Regions from separate parts of the Aeromicrobium sp. NPDC092404 genome, predicted to be linked through region 1. Evidence: predicted binding sites of a transcription regulator. Region 1 holds the regulator's gene; the other holds the start of a gene.

What was found. The regulator HrcA, encoded in region 1, represses chaperone genes, less so after heat shock. The targets are predictions, from matches to a motif close to TTGGCACTCGNNNNNNNCGAGTGCCAA.
Region 2: the regulator HrcA is predicted to act here: its motif matches at 4,246-4,272, upstream of groES (co-chaperone GroES).

The regions. Positions count from the first base shown of each region.
Region 1 covers NZ_JBFBFI010000001.1:408,661-418,296, forward strand. The annotation lists gene AB0N22_RS02080 (AMP-dependent synthetase/ligase) at 1-1,165, shown strand, start outside; gene hemW (radical SAM family heme chaperone HemW) at 1,199-2,359, shown strand; gene AB0N22_RS02090 (CHAP domain-containing protein) at 2,466-3,566, shown strand; gene AB0N22_RS02095 (CHAP domain-containing protein) at 3,623-4,465, shown strand; gene AB0N22_RS02100 (DUF3097 domain-containing protein) at 4,455-5,294, opposite strand; gene AB0N22_RS02105 (hypothetical protein) at 5,287-5,730, opposite strand; gene hrcA (heat-inducible transcriptional repressor HrcA) at 5,790-6,806, shown strand; gene dnaJ (molecular chaperone DnaJ) at 6,836-7,984, shown strand; gene AB0N22_RS02120 (histidine triad nucleotide-binding protein) at 7,981-8,325, shown strand; gene AB0N22_RS02125 (PhoH family protein) at 8,405-9,442, shown strand; gene ybeY (rRNA maturation RNase YbeY) at 9,420-9,636, shown strand, end outside.
Region 2 covers NZ_JBFBFI010000001.1:1,902,628-1,912,263, reverse strand. The annotation lists gene AB0N22_RS09620 (glycoside hydrolase family 3 N-terminal domain-containing protein) at 1-547, shown strand, start outside; gene AB0N22_RS09615 (biotin-dependent carboxyltransferase family protein) at 534-1,397, opposite strand; gene AB0N22_RS09610 (allophanate hydrolase subunit 1) at 1,394-1,975, opposite strand; gene AB0N22_RS09605 (5-oxoprolinase subunit PxpA) at 1,972-2,688, opposite strand; gene AB0N22_RS09600 (class I SAM-dependent methyltransferase) at 2,771-3,925, opposite strand; gene groES (co-chaperone GroES) at 4,385-4,678, shown strand; gene groL (chaperonin GroEL) at 4,765-6,369, shown strand; gene AB0N22_RS09585 (RNB domain-containing ribonuclease) at 6,444-7,871, shown strand; gene AB0N22_RS09580 (ABC transporter substrate-binding protein) at 7,903-8,886, shown strand; gene AB0N22_RS09575 (ABC transporter substrate-binding protein) at 8,883-9,636, shown strand, end outside.

The DNA.
Region 1 (9,636 bases):
GGTCGCCGCGGACATCCTCTCCGAGGACGACCTGCAGTTCCTGTGGCTGCCCATGGCCCACTCGTTCGGCAAGGTCCTGCTGTCCACGCAGCTGGCCATCGGCTTCGCAACCGCGATCGACGGCCGGGTCCCGCGGATCGTGGACAACCTGGCCATCGTCAAGCCGACCTTCATGGGTGCGGCTCCGCGCATCTTCGAGAAGGCGTACGGACGCATCGTCGGCATGACGGAGGCCGAGGGCGGCGCCAAGCTCAAGATCTTCCAGTGGGCCGAGAAGGTCGGCATCGCGCACTCGCGTGCCGTGCGCTCGGGCAAGCCCGTCTCGCCGATCCTCAAGGCGCAGTTCGCCGTCGCCGACAAGCTCGTGTTCTCCAAGGTGCGGGCTCGCTTCGGCGGCCGGGTGCGCTTCTTCATCTCCGGCGCCGCAGCGCTGTCGCCCGACATCGCCGAGTGGTTCCACGCCGCGGGCGTCCTGATCCTCGAGGGCTACGGACTCACCGAGAACTCCGCAGGCGCGTTCGTCAACCACCCCGACAACTTCAAGCTCGGCTCGGTCGGCACGGCATTCCCCGGCAGCGAGGCGCGGATCGCCGAGGACGGCGAGATCCTGATCAAGGGCCCGCACGTCATGCGCGGCTACCACAACCTGGACACCGAGAGCGCCTCCACGCTCACCAGCGACGGCTGGCTGCACACCGGTGACGAGGGGCGCATCGACGAGGACGGCTTCCTCTACATCACCGGTCGCAAGAAGGAGCTGTTCAAGACGTCGGGCGGCAAGTACGTCGCGCCGCCGCACATCGAGGGCATGTTCAAGGGCATCAGCTCCCTGACGAGCCAGATCGTGGTGCACGGCAACGAGCGCAACTTCTGCTCGGCCCTCATCACGCTTGACCCCGACGGCGTCGCCGAGTGGGCGGCGCACCACGGCATGAAGGACAAGCCGTACGCCGAGGTCGTCGCGTCGCCGGAGATGCACGACGTCATCCAGGGTCAGATCGACGAGCTCAACTCCAAGCTCAACCGCTGGGAGACGATCAAGAAGTTCGCCATCCTCGACCACGACCTCAGCGTCGAGAACGGCGAGATCACGCCGAGCATGAAGGTCAAGCGCAACGTCGTGGAAGCCAACAACAAGGAGATCCTCGACGCCTTCTACGCTTAGGCAGTGAGTCTTCCCGAGAGCCCGGTCGTCCAGCTGGACGACCGGGCTCTTGCTGCGCCGGCGGGGCGACCGCTCGGCGTCTACGTGCACGTGCCGTTCTGCTCGGTCCGGTGCGGCTACTGCGACTTCAACACGTACACCGCGGACGAGCTCGGGGAGGGCGCCACGCGGGCGTCGTACGCCGACACCGCGATCCTGGAGATCGAGCGGGCGGGCCGGCAGCTCACGCAGGCGCCCGCGGTCGAGACCGTGTTCTTCGGCGGCGGCACGCCGACCCAGCTGCCGTCGGCCGACCTGGTGCGGATCCTCGACGCGATCCGTCGCACCTTCGGACTGGTGGACGGCATCGAGGTGACGACCGAGGCCAACCCGGACAGCGTCACGCCGGAGTCGTTGGCCGTCCTGCGCGAGGGCGGGTTCACCCGGATCTCGTACGGCGTGCAGTCCGCCGTGCCCCACGTCCTGGCGACGCTCGAGCGCACGCACGACCCGGCCGGGGTGCCGCAGGCCGTCAGGTGGGCCCGAGAGGCCGGGTTCGAGCAGCTCAGCGTCGACCTGATCTACGGCACGCCGGGCGAGTCGGTGGACGACTGGCGGACGAGCCTCGACCAGGCGATCGCCCTGGAGCCCGACCACGTCAGCGCGTACGCCCTGATCGTCGAGGACGGCACGGCGTTCGCCCGCAAGGTACGCCGCGGGGAGGTCGTCCTGCCCGACGACGACGAGACCGCCGACAAGTACCTCCTGGCGGACGAGCAGCTCACCGCTGCAGGACTCGGCTGGTACGAGCTGTCCAACTGGGCGCGAGACGCGGCCGCCCAGTGCCGGCACAACGTCCTCTACTGGCGAAGCGACGACTGGATCGGCATCGGCCCCGGCGCGCACTCGCACGTCGCGGGCGAGCGGTGGTGGAACGTCAAGCACCCCGCGGCGTACGCCGGCAGGCTCATCGCCGGAGAGTCGCCCCGGCACGACGGCGAGACGATCGATGCCTCGACGGCCCACACGGAACGCGTGATGCTCGAGACCCGGTTGCGGGCCGGGCTCAGGCCCGAGCTACTGGGCCCGAGGGGTCGCGCAGCCGTCGCCGAGATCGTCGCCCGCGGGCTCGCGACGCGCGAGGACGGCCGGCTCGTGCTGACCCGGTCGGGACGCCTCCTCGCGGACGCCATCGTGCGGGAGCTCGTCGAATAGTTGTATTCGCCTCAAGTAACTCGGAGTTACTGCCTACGCTGCAGTCAGGGAGTGGGTCTATGGGAGTGGACCCAGGGAGCTTCGGGGGAGAAACGGCGAGGGAGCTATGCGCCACGCGCATGGGCCGGTGCGACTGCTGGGAGTGGTCGTCGCACTGATCACCACGATGTGGGCCGCACCGGCCCAGGCAGCCTTGACGGTGCTGTGCACCGGATTCACCGGGTGCCTCACGGTCGGGCGGACCGACAGCGGGTACGCGAACGTGTACCTGCAGTCGTTCTGGAGCATGAAGCCGGGCCACAACTGCACCAACTACGTCGCCTACCGGTTGACCCATGGCCGGCTCGTCGCGCGGCCTCCGGGCACGAACAGTGCGCTGACGTGGGGACCAGCCGCCAGACAGGCCGGGATCAGGGTCGACGACGTGCCTGCGGTCGGCGCCGTCGCGTGGTGGGACGCCGGCGTCTCGGGGGCGTCGGCGACCTCGGGCCACGTCGCCTACGTCGAGGCGGTCCTGCCGGGCGGGGTGCTGGTGTCGGAGGACAACCTCAGCGGCGACTTCCGCTGGCGGCTCATGACCCGGCTGGACGGCACGTGGCCCTCGGGCTTCATCCACTACCCCGAGTCCGACGGCTCGCCGGCGGGTGAGCTCACGGCTGTGGCCTCGCCGCAGGTCGGGAGGCTGGAGCTGTGGGGCTCGGCCATGGACCCGGACGCCGCCGGCGACAACCGGACCTACCTCGTCAGCCTCGGGGGGCCGCGCGGCACGGTCGGTGCCGAGGCCTTCACGTTCCAGAGCGAGTTCTTCCGGTTCCGTCGTCTCCACGACGTCAGCACGCGGGGGCCGACGACGGCATACCTGTACGCCCTGAACACCGCGGGAACGGCCGGCCGTGACGTGCTGCTCGGGCACCGCCCGGTGACGATCATGCGCTCGTCGACGACGCGTGCGTCGTTCGTCGACTCGACGATCACCCGCTCGCGGCACCCGAAGGTGCGCATCAGCCTGGCCCCGACGCAGGCGAGCGGCACGGTGGACGTCATGCGCGGGACGACGCGCCTCGCCCGGGTCACGATGGAGAGCGGGACGCGCAGGACCGTCACGCTGCCGCGCCAGCGCAAGGGCCGGTGGGCGATCAAGGTGCGCTACCACCGGACGACGTCGTTCGGAAGCAGCAGCAGGACCGTGTACCTGAGGGTCAGGTGAGACAGGTTTCCACATCGCGTTGCCCGCAAGCATTCCGACGCGTAGCTTCAGGAGTCATGCGCATCCGCCGTCTTGCCGTCGCTGCTGCCCTGGCGCTCGGCACCCTCGTGGGTGCAGCGCCGGCCCAGGCCACAGAGTTCCAGATCATCTGCAACGGCTGGGCCGACTGCGCCGACGCCAACCGCAGCACCTACGGCTACCAGTCGAGGTACACGTCGTCGTTCTGGAGCCAGAGCGGCGGACACAACTGCACGAACTACGTCGCCTGGCGCCTGACCCACAACGGGCGCGTGGCGGCCCGGGTGCCCGGCACGGGCAGCGCGACGACCTGGAAGCAGGCTGTCCTCGACCATCCCGGCTGGGGCGCCTCGTTCTCGACGACGCCGAAGCCGAGCACCATCGCGTGGTGGCCGGCCAACAGCGGCCTGGCCGGTCCGAAGGGTCACGTGGCGTACGTGCAGAAGGTCGAGACGATCGGCGGCAAGACCTACGTGACCGTCTCGGAGGACAACGAGGGTGGTGCGTTCCGCTGGGTCCGCGTGTCCGGCTCGAGGCTGCCGCACGGCTACCTCTCGTTCGCCCAGGCCAGCGGGACCGTCAAGGGCGAGATCGACCCGATCACCTCCCCGAGCTCGGGCAGGATCGACGTGTCCGGCTTCGTGACCGACCCCGACTCGTACGCGAGCGGCGTCAGGCTCAAGGCCGTGGTCCGCAACGGCGCGAAGCTGGTGACCTTCACCAGCTCGCGTTCGGCGAAGTTCGCCTTCACGGCGACGTGGTCGAGCTCGAGCATGCCGACCGGGCCCCGCACGGTCTACCTGTACGGCTCCAACGTCGCCGGGACCCGCGGCGCGAGCTCGGTCCTGCTGCACCAGCAGGTCGTGGACATCAAGCCGTAGGAGCCGTCACGAAGTCGATGAGCTCCTCGACGCGACCCAGGAAGGCGGGCTCTAAGTCTGCGTAGGAGTCGACCCGGCCCAGGATGTGCTTCCAGGCGCGGGCGATGTCGGCCTGGTCGCGGTGCGGCCAGCCCATCGCCTCGCAGATGCCGTGCTTCCAGTCGGTGCCGCGGGGAATCACCGGCCAGGCGGACATGCCGAGGCGGTCGGCCTTGACCGACTGCCAGACATCGACGTAGGGGTGCCCCACCACAAGGACGTGTGGCCGGCCGGAGACCTGCTGGGCGATGCGCGTCTCCTTGGACCCCGGCACGAGATGGTCGACCAGGACGCCGAGACGGCGCTCGGGTCCGGGGGAGAACTCGTCGACGACCGAGGCGAGGTCGTCGATGCCGCCGAGGTACTCCACCGCGACACCCTCGATCCGCAGGTCGTCGCCCCACACCTTCTCGACGAGCTCGGCGTCGTGCCGCCCCTCGACGTAGATGCGACTCGGCAGGGCCACGCGGGCCTTGGCACCGGCGACCGCTCGGGAGCCGGAGGCCGTACGGCCGGAGGTCGCCTTGGTCGCGGCCGACGGAGGCCTGAGGTCGACCGGCTTGCCGTCGAGGAGGAAGCCGGGACCGAACGGGAACGAGCGGCGGACGAGTCGCCGGTCCTCGAGGATCATCATGCCGAGATCCTTCTCGATGACCATGACCTCGCCGCAGAACCCGGTCGTGGCGTCCTCGACGACCATGCCGTGCTCGACGACGACCTCGACCGTGCGGCCCCGAGGCGGCTTGCGCCAGTCGCTCGACAGGACGTCGGTGCCGTATCGGTCAACCATGCAGTGCCCCCAGAAGTCGTTGGTGCAGCGTCTCGACGTCGTCCTTGGTGATGCCGGGCCCCAGGATCGTGACCTTGCCCTCCATCAGCCCCAGTGCGAGATCGATCGCCGCCGGCCAGCTCGGCTGGACGTCGGCCGGGAGGTCGCGGGCCCACAGGTCGCCGATGGCGACGTAGCGGATCGTCTCGTCGAGCCTGATCTCGGTGGCCGTCATGACGAGCTCGCCACCGGCCGGCCCGTCGCCCAGGTGTGCCACCTCGACGAACCAGCCGCCGCCGAGATCGGTGGCCCACACCGACGACATGTCACCGCCTTGGGACTCGTGGGCGATCGTCGTCCCGTCGTCGAGCGTGATCAGGCGAGGCGCGTATGTGAGGGATCGCTCAGTGCCTGTGACCGCGATCGTGCCGTCGTCATTCGTCTGGATTCCCCGCACATCGCTAGACTGGCACTTGACCAGGGAGAGTGCCAGTAGGCTCGCGGAGAGGGGATTGCATGTCTGACGACCGCCGTCTCGACGTGCTGCGCGCCATCGTCGAGGACTACGTCGCCACCCAGGAGCCGGTCGGCTCCCGGTCCCTGCTGGATCGGCACCAGCTGGGCGTGTCGCCGGCGACGATCCGCAACGACATGGCGGCCCTCGAGGACGAGGGCTACATCATGCAGCCCTACACGAGCGCCGGGCGCATCCCGACCGACAAGGGCTACCGGATGTTCGTCGACCGGCTCGCGACGGTCAAGGCGCTGTCCCCGGCTGAGCGACGGGCCATCGAGACGTTCCTGACCGGCGCCGTCGACGTCGACGACGTCGTGCAGCGCTCCGTCAGGGTGCTGGCGCAGCTGACCAACCAGGTCGCGATCGTGCAGTACCCGTCGCTGACCCGATCGACCGTCCGTCACATCGAGGTCGTCGCGCTGGAGGGGGCGCGCGTCCTGCTCGTGGTCATCACGAGCAGCGGGCGGGTCGAGCAGCGCATCATCGAGCTGGTCGAGACCCCGAGCGAGCAGCTCATCGGTGACATCCGCTCCCGCATCACCGGCGCCACGGTCGGCCAGCGACTTCCCGAAGCGTCGCTCCGGCTCGCCGAGATGATCGAGACGTTCGCACCCAACGACCGGCCGATCGTCACGTCGATCGTCACGACGCTGTCGCAGACCTTCACCAACGAGCGGTCCGACGAGCGCATCGCGGTCGGCGGCACGGCCAACCTGGCCCGCTTCGGCAACGACTTCGACACCGCGATCAAGCCCGTGCTGGAGGCGATCGAGGAGCAGGTCGTCCTCCTCAAGCTGCTGGGAGAGGCGACCAGTGGTTTGACGGTCCGCATCGGCAGCGAGACCGGCAACGAGAGCCTGTCGAGCACGGCTGTCGTCTCATCGGCGTACGGTCTGGACGACCAGGCGCTCGCGACCCTCGGCACCGTCGGGCCGACCCGCATGGACTATCCCGCAACGATGGCCGCCGTCGGCGCCGTCGCCCGTTACGTCGGCCGCATGCTGGCCGACAACTGAACCCCGTTGATCAAGGAAACCCACCACTGATGGCCCAGGACTACTACGCGACACTCGGCGTCGGACGCGACGCGGGCGCCGACGAGATCAAGAAGGCGTACCGCAAGCTCGCGCGCCAGCTGCACCCCGACGTCAACAGCGAGCCGGACGCCTCCGACCGCTTCAAGGAGGTCACGGTCGCCTACGAGGTGCTGTCCGACCCCCAGAAGCGCTCGACCTACGACCGCGGCGGCGATCCGCTCAGCGCCCACGGCAGCGGCGGCTTCGGCGGCCAGGGCTTCAACTTCGACGACATCATGGATGCGTTCTTCGGCCAGAACGCGAGCCGTGGTCCGCGGCCGCGGATGCAGCGCGGGCAGGATGCGCTCCTGCGGCTCAACGTCGACCTCGCCGAGGCGGCGTTCGGCGTGACCCACGAGATCAAGGTCGACACCGCGGTGACCTGCACGACGTGCGAGGGCAGCGGCGCCGCCAACGGGTCGCAGCCGGTCACCTGTCGCACCTGCCACGGTCACGGCGACGTCCAGCACGTCCAGCGCTCGCTGCTCGGCGACATCCGTACGTCCCGCCCGTGCCCCACGTGCCACGGGTTCGGCACGGTCATCCCCGAGCCGTGCCCCGAGTGCGCCGGTGAGGGGCGGGTCCGGTCACGCCGCTCGATCTCGGTGACGATCCCCGCCGGTGTCGACCAGGGGACGCGCATCCAGCTCTCCGGCGAGGGTGAGGTGGGGCCCGGTGGCGGTCCGGCCGGCGACCTCTACCTCGAGGTCAACGTGGCCCGCCACCCGGTGTTCCAGCGCAAGGGCGACCAGCTGTTCTGCCAGATCACGGTGCCCATGACGGCCGCTGCGCTCGGCACACACCTGGACCTGCCGACGCTCGAGGCGGATCTCCCGGAGCCGGCGGACGGCTCGACGACGGTCGAGCTCGACGTCGCACCCGGGACGCAGTCCGGCGACACGATCACGATCAAGGGACACGGCGTGCCGCGGCTGCGCGGCTCCGGCCGGGGCGATCTCAAGGTCCAGGTCGTCGTCGAGACCCCCACCCGGGTCGACGACGAGCAGCGCGACCTGCTCGTGCAGCTGGCCAAGCTGCGCGACGAGGAGCGCCCCGAGGCGCTCATCGGCAACAACCACAAGGGTGTGTTCGGCAAGATCAAGGACGCCTTCAAGTGAGCGGCGAGGACTGCATCTTCTGCAAGATCGTCAGCGGCGAGATTCCTGCCGAGATCGTGTCGACGACCGACCACACGGTGGCGTTCCGCGACCTCGACCCCCAGGCCCCGACCCACGTGCTGGTCATCCCCAAGCGGCACGAGCCTGACATCGGCAGTCTCGCCGCGGCCGACCCCGACGCGACGATCGCGCTCCTCGCCGAGGCCCGGCAGATCGCCACGAAGGAGGGCAACGGGTCCTACCGGTTGGTGTTCAACACCGGTGCGGACGCCCACCAGACGGTGTTCCACTGCCACGCGCACGTGCTCGCTGGTCGCGAGCTCGGCTGGCCGCCGGGCTGAGCCCGACCCCGATCGCCGACCAGGCCGCGAGGAACAGAATTGGCACGCTGTCACTGCGAATGCGTACGATTGAGACCACATGACTGAAGACACCACGCCTGCCCACACGTTCACGATTCCGTCGAGCGTCCCGGCAGTTGCCCTGCTCGGCCCCGCCGACGAGTTCCTCCGCCTCATCGAAGACTCCTTCGAGGCGCGCATCCACGCGCGCGGCAACACCATCACGGTGACGGGATCGCCCGCCGAGGCCGCCATGGTCGAGCGGTTGCTCGACGAGCTCGTGACGATCGTGCGCACGGGACAGAACCTCACGCGTGAGACGGTCGAGCGCAGCGTGTCGATGCTGCGCACCGAGACCGAGGAGAAGCCGGCCGAGGTCCTCAGCCTCAACATCCTGTCCAACCGGGGCCGCACGATCCGCCCCAAGACGGTCAACCAGAAGCGCTACGTCGACGCGATCGACAAGCACACGATCGTCTTCGGCATCGGCCCGGCCGGCACCGGCAAGACCTACCTCGCGATGGCCAAGGCCGTCCAGGCACTGCAGGCCAAGGAGGTCACCCGCATCATCCTGACGCGGCCGGCCGTCGAGGCGGGCGAGCACCTCGGCTTCCTGCCGGGCACGCTCGGCGAGAAGATCGATCCCTACCTGCGCCCGCTCTACGACGCCCTGCACGACATGATCGACCCCGAGTCGATCCCCAAGCTGCTGACGTCCGGCGTCATCGAGGTCGCTCCGCTGGCCTACATGCGCGGCCGCACGCTCAACGACGCGTTCATCATCCTCGACGAGGCGCAGAACACGACGCAGGAGCAGATGAAGATGTTCCTGACACGGCTCGGCTTCGGCTCCAAGATCGTCGTCACCGGCGACGTCACCCAGGTCGACCTGCCCAACAGCACCAAGAGCGGTCTGCGCGTCGTGCAGAACATCCTCGACGACGTGCGTGACATCCACTTCTCGCAGCTGACGGCCTCCGACGTCGTCCGCCACAAGCTCGTCGGACGCATCGTCGCCGCCTACGACTCGTTCGAGGCCGACAAGGCCGCTGCGCCTCGGTCCGGCCGGGTCGCCGAGGCGGGTGCAGAGCCGCATGAACGTCGACGTACTCAATGAGTCCGGCGCCGACGTCGACGTCGTCGGCCTGACCCGGCTGTGCCGCTTCACGATGCGGCGCATGCGCCTGCACCCCGCGACCGAGCTGACCGTGCGCCTCGTCGATCCCGACACGATCGCGACGCTCAACGAGCAGTGGATGGGCAAGAAGGGACCGACCGACGTCCTGTCGTTCCCCATGGACGAGCTCACGC
Region 2 (9,636 bases), 1.5 Mb from region 1:
GCCCGCGGACAACGACAAGGCGTACGACGCCGTCCTCGATGCACTCGAGTCGGGCGAGATCCCTGAGCGGCAGGCTCGCGAGTCCGCCACCCGGGTGATCGCCTACCTGCTGCACAGCGACGGGTCGAAGCGGTTGCCGGGTGCGCCCGGCAGCCACGTCAAGGAGGCCGAGGCCCTGTCCTCCGCGGCGTTGACGGTCGTCGCCGCGCCCTGCCCGGTGCAGAAGGTCCGGGCGGTACGCCCGACAGGGCCCGGCAAGGCGGTCGCGAGCTTCCGCGCCGCTGCCGAGGACGAGGGCCTGTCGCTCGGCTCGGGTCCGTCCCTCGCGTTCACCGGGCCGGGGACCGGCGGAGCCGTGGCCGACATCGTGGTGTCGACCGACACTCCGTACGCACTGGCGCAGAGCACCGCAGCGACCAAGATCGCGCTCTACGGCGACGGCGTCCCCGCGATGCGGGCTCTCGTGAAGCGCCTGATGGGTGAGGGCCGGGCTCCGGGCGACCTGCCGATCAAGGGCACGGGCCTCAAGAAGGTCAAGGCCTGTTGAGCGCGCGGCGCCGGAACCGCACGACCTGACCCGGGCCGGCCTGCGCCAGCCGGTCGGTGTGCCGGTCGAGCACGACCGCGATGACCGGGTATCCACCGGTGACCGGGTGGTCCGGGCCGAAGATGATCGGCTGGCCGTCGGCCGACACCTGGATGCTGCCGCGGATGCACGGCTCGCTCGGCAGCTCGCCGGTGCGGGACCGCTGGAGCACAGGGCCGGTCAGGCGTACGCCGACCCGGTTCGACGCCGGGCTGACCTGCCACGGTGACTCGAGGAGCAGCCGCACCGCGGCAGGGGTGAACCAGTCGTCCCGTGGACCCAGCACCACGTCGAGCGTCAGCTCACCCGTGCGCCCGATCGGTGGGACGTCCTCGAGGTCGGGTGGACGGCTCGCCGGACCGACCTCGAGGCGGTCGCCCTCGTGCAGTGGTGCCGGTCCGAGGCCGGCCAGGGTGTCGGTCGAGCGCGAGCCCAGCTCGGAGCGAGGCGCGAACCCACCGGCCACGCCGACGTACGCCCGCAGGCCCGCCGTCGGGGTTCCCAGCGCGAGGCGCTGGCCGGCGCGCAGCGGGATCGCGCGCCCGTACGCCGCAGGGTCGCCGTCCACCGTGATCGGTCCCGCACCACCGGTCACCGCGATCATGACGGATGACGCGGCGCGCAGGAGCAGCCCGCCACCGAGCACCTCGAGGGCCGCGGCCGCCGGGTCGTTGCCGAGCACGAGGTTGAGCTGCCGCAGCGCGGCCCGGTCGAACGCGCCGGAAGCGCTCACCCCGACGTGCCCGAGTCCCGGCCGGCCGCTGTCCTCGACCAGCGCCAGCAGGCCCGGCGACTCGACGACCAGCGTCATGCGACGACGAACGTGACGGTCGTGCCGGCGGTCAGCAGTGCCGGTGGCTCGCGGGTGCTGTCCCACATCGTGACGTCGGTGCGGCCGATGAGCTGCCACCCACCGGGCGACTCGCGGGGGTAGACCCCGCTGAACTCACCGGCGAGCCCGACGGCACCGGCCGGCACCCGACTCCTCGGCGAGTCCCGTCGCGGCACGCGGAGCCGTGGGTCCCCGCCCACGAGGTAGGAGAACCCCGGGGCGAAGCCGCCGAACGCGACGGTCCACGGCGTCGCGGCATGTGCCTCGACGACCTCGGCAGGACGCAGCCCGGTCAAGCGGGCGACCTCGTCGAGGTCATCCCCGTCGTAGGCGACCGGGATCTCGATCCCCGCGTCCTCGGGGCGGGTGGAGGACTCGGCCGGCGCGCTGCGGCCGACGAGCGAGCGCAGCGCGGCCGGGTCGCCGCGCAGCAGCACGCTCCGGGCCCCCAGCACCGCCTCGGCCTCGTCGTGCAGGGCGGTGAACCACCGCTGCGCCTCGTCGAGGGACTCGCAGTCGAGCAGCAGGGCCGTGTCGCCGTACGGCTTGAGGTTCACGGCCCGACGCTCATCAGCTCGGCGCCGGCGGCCTCGAGGGCGACGCGCACGGCGCGGGCGAGCTCGACCGCCCCGGGGCTGTCGCTGTGGACGCAGACCGACGAGACGCTGTCCATCAGGCGGACGGCCTGCGCCGCGACCGCGACCGGGTCGTCGATGACCGCGCCGGGCTCGCCGCGCGGGACGAGGCGGCCGTCCGAGGTGTACGCGCGATCGGCGAAGCCCTCACGGACGATCGGGATGCCGGACGCCTCGGCGATCGACAACGAGACCGACCCGGGCAGCCCGAGCAGCGGCAGCGGTGCGGCGAGACCCTGCAGGGCGTCGACCACGGCCTGCGCCTGGACGTCGTCGTCGACGATGGCGTTGTAGAGCGCGCCGTGCGGCTTGACGTACGAGACCGTCCCGCCGACGGATCGCGCGATCTCGTCCAGCAGGAGGATCTGGCTCAGCAGCTCGCCGGTGAGCTCGTCGGGCGGCATCTCGAGGTGGAGCCGGCCGAAGTTGTCGCGGTCCGGATAGCCCACCTGTGCGCCGATGGACGTCCCCCTCGAGACGGCCGCCTCGCAGGTCGCACGCATCAGGTCGGCGTCGCCGGCGTACGCGCCGCAGCACACGTTGGCGCTCGTCACGAGGGCGAGGAGCGCGAGGTCCTCGCCGGACTCCCACCGGGGCCACGACTCCCCGAGATCGGCGTTGAGGTCGATCCGCATGCCCTCAGGGTAGGCCCGAGATTCAGATCCCGGTGCACCACGCCGTGGCCGGCGACGATGCGCGGGAATCCAAACTCGGGGGCTAGAGACGCTCGACGAGGAAGGCGCGGCCCTGGCCGAGGACCCGCGTCATGATCATCGTCGCGGTGTTGGGTCCCTTGAGCTTGAGCCGACGGACCAGCTCCTCGGGGACGACGTCCACGCCGCGCTTCTTGACCGTCAACGTCCCGACACGGCGGACCTGCAGCGCGGCCCTGAGCGGCTTCTCGCGGAACGGCAGCTCGTCGACGATCCGGAACCCTCGGGCCAGCGGGGTCGCGTGGACGGCGTCCGAGGAGACGTACGCGATGTGCGGGTCCGGGAGCCAGCCGCCGATCGTCGCGGCGAGCTCGCTGACGAGACCCGAGCGGATGACGGCGTCGTCCGGCTCGTAGAGGTGGGCTCCGACGTCGGCCACCGCCACGGGTGCCCCGGTCGAGACCAGCTGCGCGCCGGACGGCAGGACGGTCGCGCGCCGGACCGCGGTCGCGAACGGCGCACCCCACAGGCACGCCTCGACGAGGTTGCCGCCGTCGCTGACCCACTCGGCCTCGACGCCGGCCGGCACCGCGTCGTGGGCGAGCCCCGGCATCAGCTTGGCGACGGCCCGGCCGGCCAGCAGCTGCCGCACCCAGTCCCATGGCGGTTGGAGGTCGGCGGTCGAGAACGTACGCCCTCGGCCGTCCCGACGCGCAGGATCGACGAAGGCGACCTCGTCGGCCGCGATCTCGACGTCGCGGACGTCGGCGCAGGCGACGTCGCCCTCCAGCCCGAGGGCTCGCAGGTTGGCCGCGGCGATCGCGACGCGCACGGGGTCGAGCTCGACGCCCCGCACCCTCAGGCCGGCGCGGGCCAGGGCGACGAGGTCGCCGCCGATGCCGCAGCCGAGATCCACGACGGCGTCGGCGCCGGTCGCCGCGAGTCGCTCGGCACGGTGCCTGGCGACGGACCCGCGGGTGGACTGCTCGAGCGCGTCGTGGGTGAAGTACATCCGTTCGGCGTCGTCGCCGAACTTGCTCCTCGCCTTGCCCCGGAGGTGGTTCTGCGTCACAGCAGCTGCGACGAGGGCTGGAGCGTACGTCTTGCGCAGCCGGGTGCCCAGGGCCAGGTCGGACTCGACACCGGCTCGATCGGCCACCTCGGCCAGCAGGTGCTGGCCCGCGGGAGCCAGCAGCTGGTCGAAGGTGGCCAGGTCCATGAGGCGACCCTAGCGACGAGCGAAGCGAGAAGAGCACGCCGGACGAGATCTGCGGGCAGACCCGGCCACAGCGACGAGCGAAGCGAGGAGAGCGGCCTCGGGCGGAGCTCTGCGCGCAGACCCGGCCATAGCGAGGGCGAAGCCCGAGAGCGGGCCCCGGCGGAGCTCTGCAAGCACCAGACCACAGCGACGAGCGAAGCGAGGAGAGCGGCCTCGGGCGGAGCTCTGCGCAATCCTGACCACAGCGACGAGCGAAGCGAGGAGAGCGGGCCCCGGACGAAGTCCGGAAGCGAGCACGAAGCGAAGCGAGTGCGGGCCCGCTAGCACTCACTAGACCCGAGTGCTAGATTTCGTATTGGCACTCTCGCCATGAGAGTGCCAAGCATCGGTGAGTACGACCCCCGCGACGGCGTGCCCACCAGCGTCCATGTTCCACCGCCTGAAAGGGGAGGTCGACACGTGTCGGTCACCATCAAGCCGCTCGAGGATCGCCTGGTCATCCAGGCTGTCGAAGCCGAGCAGACCACTGCATCAGGTCTGGTCATCCCGGACACTGCCAAGGAGAAGCCCCAGGAGGGCAACGTCATCGCCGTAGGACCCGGCCGGGTCGACGACAACGGCAACCGCGTTCCTCTTGACGTCGCCGTCGGCGACAAGGTCATCTTCAGCAAGTACGGCGGCACCGAGGTCAAGTACGACGGCCAGGAGTACCTCATCCTGTCCGCGCGCGACGTCCTCGCTGTCGTTTCGTGATCTGACGCCCCGGCGCCCCTCCGCGGGCGCCGGGGCCTCTCACGTCCCTCCTCCGTCGCACCCATAGATCTCGAAAGAAGCTGACAATGCCCAAGATCCTCGAATTCGACGAGAACGCCCGCCGCTCGCTCGAGCGCGGCGTCGACAAGCTCGCCGACACCGTCAAGGTCACCCTCGGCCCCAAGGGCCGCTACGTCGTCCTCGACAAGAAGTGGGGCGCTCCCACGATCACCAACGACGGCGTGACCGTCGCCCGGGAGGTCGAGCTCGACGACCCGTTCGAGAACCTCGGCGCCCAGCTGGCCAAGGAAGTCGCCACCAAGACCAACGACGTCGCCGGTGACGGCACGACCACCGCCACCGTCCTCGCCCAGGCCATGGTCCACGAGGGACTGCGCGCCGTCGCCGCCGGTGCCAACCCGGTCGGCCTCAAGAAGGGCATCGAGGCGGCCGTCGAGGCCGTCGTCGCCCGCCTGCACGAGGTCGCGCGCGATGTCGACGACATCAAGGACATGACCGACGTCGCGACCGTCTCGTCGCGCGACGGCGTCATCGGCCAGCTCATCGCCGAGGCCTTCGACAAGGTCGGCAAGGACGGCGTCATCACGGTCGAGGAGTCCAACACGATGGGCACCGAGCTCGAGTTCACCGAGGGCATGCAGTTCGACAAGGGCTACCTGTCGCCCTACTTCGTGACCGACACCGAGCGCATGGAGACCGTCCTCGACGATCCCTACATCCTCGTCAACCAGGGCAAGATCTCCGCGGTCAGCGACCTCCTGCCCATCCTGGAGAAGGTCGTCCAGGCCGGCAAGCCGCTGTTCATCATCGCCGAGGACGTCGACGGCGAGGCGCTGTCGACGATCGTCGTCAACAAGATCCGCGGCACGTTCACCTCGGCAGCCGTCAAGGCTCCCGCCTTTGGCGACCGCCGCAAGGCCATGCTGCAGGACATCGCGACCCTCACCGGCGCGCAGGTCGTGACGCCCGACGTCGGCCTCAAGCTCGACCAGATCGGGCTCGAGGTCCTCGGCACGGCTCGCCGCGTCGTCATCACCAAGGACGACACGACGATCATCGACGGCGGCGGCGACGCGGCCGAGGTCGACGGCCGGGTCAGCCAGATCAAGGCCGAGATCGAGAACACCGACTCCGACTGGGACCGCGAGAAGCTCCAGGAGCGCCTCGCGAAGCTCGCCGGCGGCGTCTGCGTCATCAAGGTCGGCGCGGCCACCGAGGTCGAGCTCAAGGAGAAGAAGCACCGCATCGAGGACGCCGTCTCGGCGACCCGCGCGGCGATCGAGGAGGGCATCGTCGCCGGTGGCGGCTCCGCTCTCGTCCACGCCGTCTCGGTCCTCGAGGGCAACCTCGGCCTGACCGGTGACGAGGCAGTCGGTGTCCGCATCGTCCGCATCGGCGCCGACGCCCCGCTCGAGTGGATCGCCCGCAACGGCGGCGTCTCCGGCGAGGTCGTCGTCAACAAGGTCCGCGAGAGCGGCGAGGGCTACAACGCGGCGACCGAGGAGTACGGCGACCTGGTCGCGCAGGGCGTCCTCGACCCGGTCAAGGTCACGCGCTCCGCGCTGGCCAACGCCGCGTCGATCACGGCCATGCTCCTCACGACCGAGACCTTGGTCGTCGAGAAGCCGGCCGACGACGAGGCTGACGCCCACGCGGGTCACAACCACTGACCCGTACCCGGCACTGAGAGCGGGTCCCACCTTCGGGTGGGGCCCGCTTTCGCGTTCCGGCTAGGTTCGACCTCGTGAGCACACCGCGGCACGACTTCGACGACGTCCGTTCCGAGCTCGGCCTCCCCCCTGCTGCCGAGACCGACCGCTTCCCTCCTGAGGTCGTCGCCGAGGCCGAGACGATCGCGGCAGCGCGCCGTGGTGACGTCGAGGACGCCACTGCCACCCCGTTCGTGACGATCGACCCGCCCGGGGCCCGTGACCTGGACCAGGCGATGTTCCTCGAGCGTGCGGGCGACGGCTTCAGGGTCCACTACGCGATCGCCGACCTCGGGGTCGCGATCCCACCGAACGGTGCGGTCGACGCCGAGGCGCGGCAACGGGGCCAGACGATCTACCTGCCCGACGGCCGGGTGCCGCTGCACCCGCCGGCCATCTCCGAGGACGCACTGAGCCTGCTCCCAGGGGTCGTGCGCGGGGCGGCACTGTGGACGATCGACGTCGCGGCAGACGGCAGCACGAGCAACGTGTCCGTACGGCGTGCGCTCGTGAAGTCCGTCGAGCAGCTCGACTACGAGGGTGTCCAGGCTTCGTTCGACGCCGGTTCGCCCCACCCGTCGGTCGAGCCCCTGGGTGACCTCGGTCGGCTGCGCCGGCAGGTGCGGGTCGATCGTGGCGCGCTCGAGCTCGCGCTGCCCGAGCAGGAGGTCGAGCGCGTCGAGGATGGCTCGTCGGCCTCAGGACGAGGCTGGCGCGTCGTGATGCGCACCCGCACCGAGGTCGACGGCTGGAACGCCGAGGTGTCGCTGCTGACCGGCATGGCGGCTGCGCAGCTGATGCTCGAGGCGAAGGTCGGCCTCCTGCGTACCCTTCCGGCAGCGGACCGCCGCGCCGAGTCCGAGTTCCTGCGCACGGCGCGGGCGCTGCAGGTGCCGGTTCCCGACGGGGCCACGCCGGCCCAGGTCCTGGTCGGCCTCGACCCGGCACTCCCGGCGTCCATCGCCCTGATGACCGAGGCGACGCGCCTGCTCAGGGGAGCGGGCTACGAGGCGTTCGACGGCGGGGTCCCTGCCCAGGTCGACCATGCGGGGGTGGGTGGCCCCTACGCCCACGTGACGGCCCCGTTGCGGCGGCTGGCCGATCGCTTCGGCACGGAGGTGTGCCTGGCGATCTGCGAGGGCCGCGCCGCGCCGGACTGGGTGCGGGAGGCGTTGCCTTCGCTGCCCGAGATCATGCAGGCCTCGGACCGGCGGGCGTCCAAGGCGGACCGGACGTGCATCGACCAGACCGAGGTCTGGACGTTGGCCGGGCGCATCGGCGAGACCTTCGAGGCGATCGTGATGCATGCCGACCGCGAGGGTGGCGAGATCATGCTGCGCGAGCCGCCGGTCATCGCGCGGTGCCGGGGCGCGGGACTCCGCGAAGGCGCGCGGATCGCGGTGCGCCTGGCGGACGTCGACGAGGCCAAGCGTGAGGTGGAGTTCACACCGACCGCGGTATGAGGGGAGCGAGCGCTTAGGTTAGGCTCCCCTTATGAAACGCTTTCCTCTCGCGGCTGCAGTCGCGACCGCCCTGATCGCCCTCACCGCTTGCGGCTCCTCGTCATCCGACGGTGACGCCGGCAGCGGCCCGTGGACGTTCACCGACGACCGCGGCACGAAGATCTCGGTCGACGGCACGCCCCGGCGCATCGTGGTGCAGTCCTCCATCGCCGCCGCGCTGACCGACCTCGGTCTGGGTGACCAGATCGTCGGCACCTTCGGCCCGCTCAAGCTGTCCGACGGCTCGGTCGATCCGCAGGCAGCCGGGCTCGACCCCGAGGACGTCACCGACGTCACCGGCGGTGGCGAGTACGGGACGCTCGACCTCGAGAAGCTCGCGGCGCTCAAGCCGGACCTCGTCGTGACCAACATGTACGTCAAGCCGGAGCTCTGGTACCTCAACGACGCCACCGCGAAGCAGGTCGAGAAGCTCGCGCCGACCCTCGCGATCAACTTCCAGGGGCTCGACCTGGTCGAGACCCTCGACGCGGTCGAGAAGGTCGCCGCGAGGCTCGGGGCCGATCTGCAGGACGACGACGCCGTCGAGGGACGCAAGGCGTTCGAGGCGGCGAGCAAGCGGCTGTCGGCCGTCGGCGACGAGCTCGAGGGCAAGACCGTCCTGCCGGTGTCCGCGACCGCCGACCTGTTCTATGCGGGAGACCCCAAGCAGTTCCCGGACATCGCGTACTACCAGTCGATCGGCCTGCCCATCGCGCCCGTGAAGCCCAAGAAGGGCTCCTACTGGGACGAGCTGAGCTGGGAGAAGTCGGACAAGTACGACGCCGACATCATCCTGTGGGACGACCGGCTCGGTGCCGGCGGCCTCAAGTCCCTCAAGGCCCAGCCGGTGTTCGGCACGATCACCGGCGCCAAGAACGACGCGTACGTCCCGTGGGCGGCGGTCACCCCGCCCGGCTACGCGGCGTACGCCCGCATCATCGACACCCTCGTCGACAACCTGAAGGAGCAGCTGTGAAGAAGCTCGGGGCGGCCCTGGCCGCCGCATCGATGATCGCGCTCGCTGCGTGCGGCTCATCGGCATCCGACGACGCGGGCTCCGGCCCGTGGAAGTTCAAGGACGACCTCGGTACCGCGATCTCGCTCGACCAGGCACCCGATCGGCTCATCGTGCAGTCGTCGGTCGCTGCGGCGCTGACGGACCTCGGGCTCGGGGACAAGATCGTCGGCACGTTCGGGCCGCTCAAGAACGCCGAGGGCAAGCCGGACTCGCAGGTCGCCGGCCTCGACATCACCAAGGCGACCGATGTCACCGGGGGTGGCGAGTACGGCACGCTCGACCTCGAGAAGGCCGCGAGCCTCAAGCCCGACCTCGTCGTCACGAGCGCCTACCTCGAGAGCGATCTCTGGTACGTCAACGACGCGACCGCCAAGAAGCTCAAGCAGCTCGCCCCGATCATGGTCGTGAGCTTCGACGGCAAGACCCTGCCGGAGATGCTGGACTCGACCGAGCGTGCCGCCACGGCCCTGGGCGCCGACGTCGACTCCGACGCGGTGCAGAACGCGCACGACGAGTTCGCCGCCGCCGCCGACCGCGTCGAGCAGGCCGGCTCGGACCTCGGCAGCAAGAAGATCGTCGTCGGCTCGCCCGCCAAGGACGTCTTCTACGTGTCCAACCCCCAGGTCAGTCCCGACCTGAAGTACTGGCGCGACCAGCTCGGGCTGCCGATCACGGTGCCGAGCAAGCCCGACGAGGGCGGCTACTTCC